Regions from separate parts of the Ensifer sp. 22521 genome, predicted to be linked through region 1. Evidence: predicted binding sites of a transcription regulator. Region 1 holds the regulator's gene; the other holds the start of a gene.
The links. The regulator LexA, encoded in region 1, represses DNA repair genes until DNA is damaged. The targets are predictions, from matches to a motif close to TGTTCNNNNTGTGTTCNG.
Positions count from the first base shown of each region.

Region 2: the regulator LexA is predicted to act here: its motif matches at 792-809, upstream of recA (recombinase RecA).

Region 1 is NZ_JBQENM010000009.1:40,389-44,297, forward strand. It holds gene ACTJKE_RS15275 (thermonuclease family protein) at 121-777, shown strand; tRNA gene ACTJKE_RS15280 (tRNA-Cys) at 930-1,003, shown strand; gene ACTJKE_RS15285 (hypothetical protein) at 1,218-1,550, shown strand; gene lexA (transcriptional repressor LexA) at 1,641-2,366, opposite strand; gene ACTJKE_RS15295 (hypothetical protein) at 2,613-2,909, opposite strand; gene ACTJKE_RS15300 (hypothetical protein) at 3,030-3,845, shown strand.
Region 2 is NZ_JBQENM010000009.1:196,792-200,700, reverse strand. It holds gene ACTJKE_RS16005 (carbohydrate kinase family protein) at 1-546, opposite strand, end outside; gene recA (recombinase RecA) at 868-1,959, shown strand; gene alaS (alanine--tRNA ligase) at 2,188-3,909, shown strand, end outside.

The DNA.
Region 1 (3,909 bases):
CTTTTCGGCAACCCATCAAACGCATAATGCGGTCGCGAATCAGGATGGGAACGCATGGCCAAAGCCACTACGAAACGTCGAAGCCGGAATTCCGGTCGGAGCAGGGGCAAACAAGGCGGTATGGCGCCGTGGTATCTGGCCGCCGCACTCACTGTCGGCGGCGTGGTCGCTTACGATCATCGCGCCGAACTGAAACATTGGCCGGTGGTATCGGACGTGGTCGCGTCCACGTCCCGACACGAGTCGAGGCCGAAGCCCGTTCGTGTCGCGCAGAAAGCGGACGAGCGTCCCGCGCAACAGGCGGAGAAGCGGAAGCCGAATCCGGTGACAAGAGTTGCCCTTGCCGCTCCGGTGCCGTCCGTTGACGTCGGCGCCAAGGCGCCGACACCCGTGGTGCGGCCCAGTGAGGAAGTGAAGACGGCATCCGTTCGCACGGATCAGTTTTATTTCTGCGGGATTCGCAACGACAACTGCGTGATCGACGGCGCCACCTTCCTGTACCACGGCGAAACGATCCGCGTCGCAGACGTCGATGCGCCGCGTATTCGCCAGGCAAGCTGCGACAAGGAACGTTCGCGCGGCTTCTATGCCAAGCAGCGCCTGCGCGAATTGTTGAATGCGGGTGACTTCAGGCTGGAAACGGCGAGCGGCCGTCAGGATGCCAAGGCCGGTGAAAAGCTGCGGCTGGTCACCCGCGGCGACCAGTCTATCGGGCGTGTGCTCGTATCCGAGGGGCTGGTGCGGCCGTGGACAGGACACGCGACGCCCTGGTGTTGAGGCCACCCCAGATGCGATCGGCGGAGGTTCGCGATCGCTCTGTGGAAAGTATCCGTCTTACAAATCGACGGCGCGTTTTTCGGAAAATGCCTCTTGCGGTTTTTCTGCAATCATTCTAAATCCGCGCCAACGCTCGGTTATCCGAGCTGTGAGGCCTCGTGGCGGAGTGGTGACGCAGAGGACTGCAAATCCTTGTACCCCGGTTCAATTCCGGGCGAGGCCTCCAATAACTCTCACCTCATTTTAGTGCGGATAGACGTTCTGCCTCAGGGCAGAGCGATTGTGTGTGTTTGCCTCCACACGCCCGCACAAGCCACGTCTTCTAAGCCACTATCGGATCTTATCGCTTCGGTGAAATCGGTAGAGGGGGAACGATGACTCCGCTGACATCAGCCGCATCGGTAGCGTCCGTCATCATCAAAACGGAGGCAATCGCATATATGAAGACGAAACTTGTCCTGACGGCCTTGGCCCTCTTCGCTGCGACCACATTTGAGGCGCAGGCAGAGGATCTGGTTTTCAAGCTGAAGAACAACACCAACGCAGTGCTGACGAACTTCTATACGTCGCCTGTGGGCGTCAATGAGTGGGAAGACGATGTTTTCGGCCGGCAGGTGCTGAACCCAGGGGAAGACATGGAGATCACCATCGCCGACGGCCGGGAGGTCTGCAAGTACGACATGCGCTTCGAGTTCGAAGAAGGCTCCGGCCTCGATACGACCGAAGACATGCAGGACCTCTGCGAGCTCGGCGAGTACACCATCCACGAGTAAGAGGCGTGCCTTCAGGTCGCCTTCAATAAACAGAGCCTCGCAGCCGCAAGCGGTGGCGAGGCTCGGTCGGATGCCAGGTTTCCCTCGGAATCAGTGGTAGCGGCGGATCAGCCCGACGAGCTTGCCCTGGATCTTCACCCGATCGGGCCCAAAAATCCTTGTTTCGTAGGCAGGGTTCGCGGCTTCGAGCGCGATCGATGCGCCCTTGCGCCGGAAGCGCTTCAGCGTCGCTTCCTCATCATCCACGAGCGCCACGATGATATCGCCGGGATTGGCCGTATTGCCATTGCGGATGATCACCGTGTCGCCGTCAAAGATGCCGGCTTCGATCATCGAGTCGCCCTTGACTTCGAGAGCGTAGTGTTCGCCGTTGCCGATCATGTCGAGCGGTATGGTAATGTCGTGCGTGTTGTTCTGGATCGCCGAGATCGGCACACCGGCAGCGATGCGGCCCATGACCGGGACGGAAACCGATGTGTTGTCGGCCACGGGCGTGGGCTTTGGCGGTGCGGCAGGAGCGGCCGCTGGCGCCTTGCCGAGGCTGCCCTCGATCACGCTGGGCGAGAAGCCGCGGCGGGGCTGCTGCTGGCTTGACGCGTAGGCTTCCGGAAGCTTGATGACCTCGAGCGCGCGGGCTCGGTTCGGCAGACGGCGAATGAACCCGCGTTCTTCGAGTGCCGTGATCAGACGGTGAATGCCGGACTTCGACGCCAGGTCGAGCGCATCCTTCATTTCATCGAATGATGGTGGGACGCCTGACTCCTTCATGCGTTCGTGAATGAAGAGAAGCAATTCCTGTTGCTTGCGGGTCAGCATGGCACGTCGCTCCCAGAGGCGTGAAACAAATCAAGAACAGACACTATCTGTTCCATATGTGTTCCGCAAGTGCCTAAAATTCCGTGAATTCAGACAATTGGCGCGTCTGTGCGTGTCGATTGGTCACTTTTACGGGAGCAGAGCGGGTTTGGGCGATGATCGTGCCCAAACGGAGGGCCGTGGGGCAGCGCGTTGCGCGACGGCACGGCGATTCGAACGAATCGCGAGCGTTTTTGTGCAAAGAGGCTAGGCCGGCTGCGTGGCGGCGCAGGCGTCTTCGAATTCCTTCACCGTCTCGGCGCTGTTGTCTTCTGGAAGTACGGCATCCGCCGCATCGGTCGCGACCGGCCTGTCGCCATCATAGACGAACGACTGGATGTAGAACGCGATCGCACCCTTCCACACCTTGCGTCCATCGATCTGATGGCACGGCACGGCGCTCTCGAAATCGGTCTGAAGTTCGTCCACCGTGGCGGCGCTGAGCTTGACGTCAGGCATATTAGGCGACGCGACTATCGAAGCGAGAAGCAGGGCGGCAAGCACGGTGATCGTCCACTTTGATGCAAGGGTGGGACTACGGGGCGGTTAACGATGTGAACCGCGCTTTCGTTCCGAAGTCCAGCAAGCTTGGCGATCACTGTCATGTGTTCAACAGCTCTTTGAGTGCAGGCTGTGGCCGTTTTGCGCCAGGGGCACGCAGCGGCGAAGCCGCCTCAGCCTGGCGCGCCGTCCGCGCTGCAATCGCTTGGGTTGCGCCAAGTCGCGGCCTCGCTGCCGGCGTGCACAAATCCGTGTTGTGAAGATGCCGCACGTCTCGACAGGTTGCGGGAAAAATGGGGTGGTTGCATGCGTAGATTGTCGTTGGCGGTTCTCTGTCTGTTGGTGGCGGCGGGAGCGGCCGCTGCTGAAGAAGGGCGTTCGAATATCTGGAAGGAGATCAATGCCTGGACGGTGGGCTCCGATCCGTCCTTGGGCGGCTCGTGCTATGCGGCGACGAGCTACGACGGCGGAATGATCCTTCGAATCGGCTTTTATCCGAGAGGATCGGCGAACCTGGCGTTTCTTTCGATCGGCAATGCCAACTGGAAATCGATCGAGCCGCAGAGGGAGTATGACGTCGCCTTGCAGCTCGACCGTGGCCGCCAGTGGCCGGCTGTCGCGTTCGGCGTGGACCTCACAGGCTCGAAGGCTCTGGTCGTCAACTTCTCCAACACCGACTTCTTCACCGAATTCGTGCGCAAGAACACGCTGGCGCTGGCGTTCGAAGGGCGCGTGGTGGCGAGCCTCAGCCTGCGCGATTCGATGAAGGCCGTCAGCGAGATGTTCAAATGCCAGGAGGCGGTGATTGCGTTGATGCCAAACGGCGGGCAGGGGGCGGCCGCCGATCCGTTTGCGGGCGCTGGCGGGAATGCGCCAAACAATGACCCCTTTGCTGGCGGCGGCCAGACCAAGTCGTCGAAAGATCCCTTTGCCATGTGATCTTGGCGTGAGCGTCGTTCCGCTGGGAGGTGAATATTCCTAAGATTTTGCATGGGTGCGGGTT
Region 2 (3,909 bases), 160 kb from region 1:
ATGCTGGAGGCACGGCCGGTAGCGGATGACCTTGGCGGGCGAAACGGCAATGCCGGCGACGAGGCGCCCGTTGCCCGCGGCCGACTGGACCAGCGCGGCGATCGTTTCCTCCGGCAGGTTGGCGTCCGTCAGCACGAGCCTGCTCGTGGCGACGACATCGCGGAGCGCCCGGCGTTGCAATTGTCGCGGCGAGAACAGCCGGTAGAGTTCCATGTCGGCGAGCGCGATCACCAGATTGCCGTCGTTTTCGAGGATCGCGGTGTAGCTCGGCGTCTGGCGATCGAGAAAAGTGAGGGGGCTGTCGATGACCCCTGCTGCGGCCGCCGCCGCCGTCACCATCTCGCCGGCGGCATCGCCGCCGCGAGTGCTGATCATGCGCACGCCATGGCCAAGGCGCGCAAGGTTGCGGGCCGCGTTGAAGCCGCCACCGCCAGCCTCTTCGAACCAGGTGCCGGGATTGCTGGAACCCGGTGCGGTCGTCCCCGATATGCGGCCGCGCCTGTCGATATGCGCTCCGCCGAAGACGGCGATTTCAGCTTCCGTCATGAATGTTCCTCTGCTTGGCCCATCGGCCGAAATATCTGTTGGCTTTCTGCAATGGCCGAGGTCCAAATTCCAAGGACCCATGCGCCCGATCTCTTCGTCTCAGGCGAATCGGCCAAGCCCTGAGGGGCAGGTTTGAAGACGTACTGCGCGCATTTGAGAACCTATGGTTTCAATCCCGTGAACATGAAAAGAACGAAACCAAGATAATCATTGTTTTTCAATATATTGTCCTGCTCTTGCAAATACGGAACAAAACATGTACAAAAACTCCTGCGGCGGCTTCATTGCCTCGGTAGCTTCAATAACCTAAAGGTGGACCAAATGGCACAAAACTCTTTGCGGCTCGTAGAGGACAAATCGGTGGATAAAAGCAAGGCACTTGAAGCGGCACTTTCCCAGATCGAACGGTCGTTCGGCAAGGGATCGATCATGAAGCTCGGTGGGAAGGACAGCATCATCGAGATCGAAACCGTCTCGACGGGTTCTCTCAGCCTCGACATCGCGCTCGGCATCGGCGGCCTGCCGAAGGGCCGCATCGTTGAAATTTACGGCCCGGAAAGCTCGGGTAAGACGACGCTGGCGCTGCAGACGATCGCCGAAGCACAGAAGAAGGGCGGCATCTGCGCCTTCGTCGACGCCGAACACGCGCTCGATCCGATCTATGCGCGCAAGCTCGGTGTCGATCTCGAAAACCTCCTGATCTCGCAGCCGGACACCGGCGAGCAGGCGCTTGAGATCACCGACACGCTGGTGCGCTCCGGTGCGATCGACGTTCTCGTCGTCGACTCCGTCGCAGCGCTTGTGCCGCGCGCCGAAATCGAAGGCGAAATGGGCGACAGCCTGCCGGGCATGCAGGCACGCCTGATGAGCCAGGCGCTGCGCAAGCTGACCGCGTCGATCTCCAAGTCGAACTGCATGGTCATCTTCATCAACCAGATCCGCATGAAGATCGGCGTCATGTTCGGTTCGCCGGAAACCACCACCGGCGGCAACGCGCTGAAGTTCTACGCCTCGGTCCGCCTCGACATCCGCCGCATCGGTTCGGTCAAGGAGCGCGAAGAGGTCGTCGGCAACCAGACCCGTGTCAAGGTCGTCAAGAACAAGATGGCGCCGCCCTTCAAGCAGGTCGAGTTCGACATCATGTATGGCGAAGGCGTTTCCAAGACCGGCGAACTCGTCGATCTCGGCGTCAAGGCCGGCATCGTCGAGAAATCCGGTGCCTGGTTCTCCTATAACAGCCAGCGCCTCGGCCAGGGCCGCGAGAACGCCAAGACGTTCCTGCGCGACAACCCGGACCTGGCGCGTGAGATCGAGACGGCGCTGCGCCAGAACGCCGGCCTGATCGCCGACCGGTTCCTCGAAAACGGCGGCCCGGAACCCGACGACGGCAGCGACGACGCCGCCGAGGCGTGAAACACCAGGAACTGAAGCTTCCGGAGAACCGGTCGTCCTATGACGGCCGGTTTTTTGCTGCCGTCTGGACAGTATGATACGTGAACGATAAAAGCCTTTGGTTCCGGCGACCGAGGGCGTTGGAGGGCGTGGCCATCATGGATGGCCACGGGGTTTAAGGACAATGGCTTAGTGGCGCGGCAGATGCCGGATCCGGGCCGGAATCGGTGCTTTAGAATAGGACGCAAGATGAGCGGCGTGAATGAAATCCGGTCGACCTTTCTCGACTATTTCCGCAGGAACGGTCATGAGGTCGTGTCGTCGAGCCCGTTGGTGCCGCGCAACGACCCGACATTGATGTTCACCAATGCCGGCATGGTGCAGTTCAAGAACGTCTTCACCGGCCTGGAACAGCGTCCCTATTCGACGGCCGTGACCGCGCAGAAATGCGTGCGCGCCGGCGGCAAGCACAACGACCTCGACAATGTCGGCTACACCGCGCGCCATCACACCTTCTTCGAAATGCTCGGCAACTTCTCCTTTGGCGATTACTTCAAGGAGAACGCCATCGAGCTTGCCTGGAACCTGATCACTAGGGAATACGGCCTCGACGCCAAGCGCCTGCTGGTCACGGTCTACCACACCGACGACGAAGCCTTCGATCTCTGGAAGAAGATCGCCGGCTTCTCCGACGACCGCATCATCCGCATTCCGACGAGCGACAACTTCTGGGCCATGGGCGATACCGGGCCCTGCGGCCCATGCTCGGAAATCTTCTACGACCATGGCGACCATATCTGGGGTGGACCGCCCGGTTCGGCCGACGAGGACGGTGACCGTTTCATCGAGATCTGGAACCTCGTCTTCATGCAGTACGAGCAGATCACCAAGGAAGAGCGGGTCAACCTGCCGCGTCCTTCGATCGACACCGGCATGGGCCTCGAGCGCCTGGCAGCGGTGCTGCAGGGCCAGCACGACAACTACGACATCGACCTTTTCCGCGCCCTGATCGCCGCTTCCGAGGAAGCAACCGGCGTCAAGGCCGAGGGCGACCAGCGCGCCAGCCATCGTGTCATTGCCGACCATCTGCGTTCGTCCGCGTTCCTGATTGCCGACGGCGTGCTGCCGTCGAACGAAGGCCGCGGTTACGTGCTGCGCCGCATCATGCGCCGCGCCATGCGCCACGCGCAATTGCTCGGTGCCCGGGATCCGTTGATGTGGAAGCTCTTGCCGGCGCTGGTCGGCCAGATGGGCCGCGCCTATCCGGAACTGATGCGCGCAGAAGCGCTGATCTCCGAGACGCTGAAGCTTGAGGAAACCCGCTTCCGCAAGACGCTGGAGCGCGGTCTGAACTTGCTTTCGGACGCATCTGCCGATCTCTCGGAAGGCGACCAGTTCAACGGCGAAACCGCCTTCAAGCTCTACGACACCTACGGCTTCCCGCTCGACCTGACCCAGGACGCCCTGCGCGCCAAGGGCATCACCGTCGATACCGACGCCTTCTCTGTCGCCATGGAGCGCCAGAAGGCCGAAGCCCGCGCCAACTGGGCCGGCTCGGGCGAAGCGGCGACCGAGACGATCTGGTTCGAGCTCAAGGAAAAGCACGGCGCCACCGACTTCCTCGGCTATGACACCGAGACCGCCGAAGGCGTGATCCAGGCGATCGTGCGCGACGGCGCCGTCGTCGCTTCGGCAGCCAAGGGCGACACGGTCCAGGTGGTGCTCAACCAGACGCCGTTCTACGGCGAATCGGGCGGCCAGATGGGCGACACCGGCACGATCACCACCGAAACCGGCAAGCTTGTCGTGACCGACACGCAGAAGCGCGGCGAGGGGCTCTTCGTTCATTTCGCGACCGTTGCTGAAGGTACGGTGAAGACCGGCGACGCCGCGCAGCTCGACGTCGACCATGCGCGCCGCTCGCGCCTGCGCGCCAACCACTCGGCAACCCACCTGCTGCATGAGGCGCTG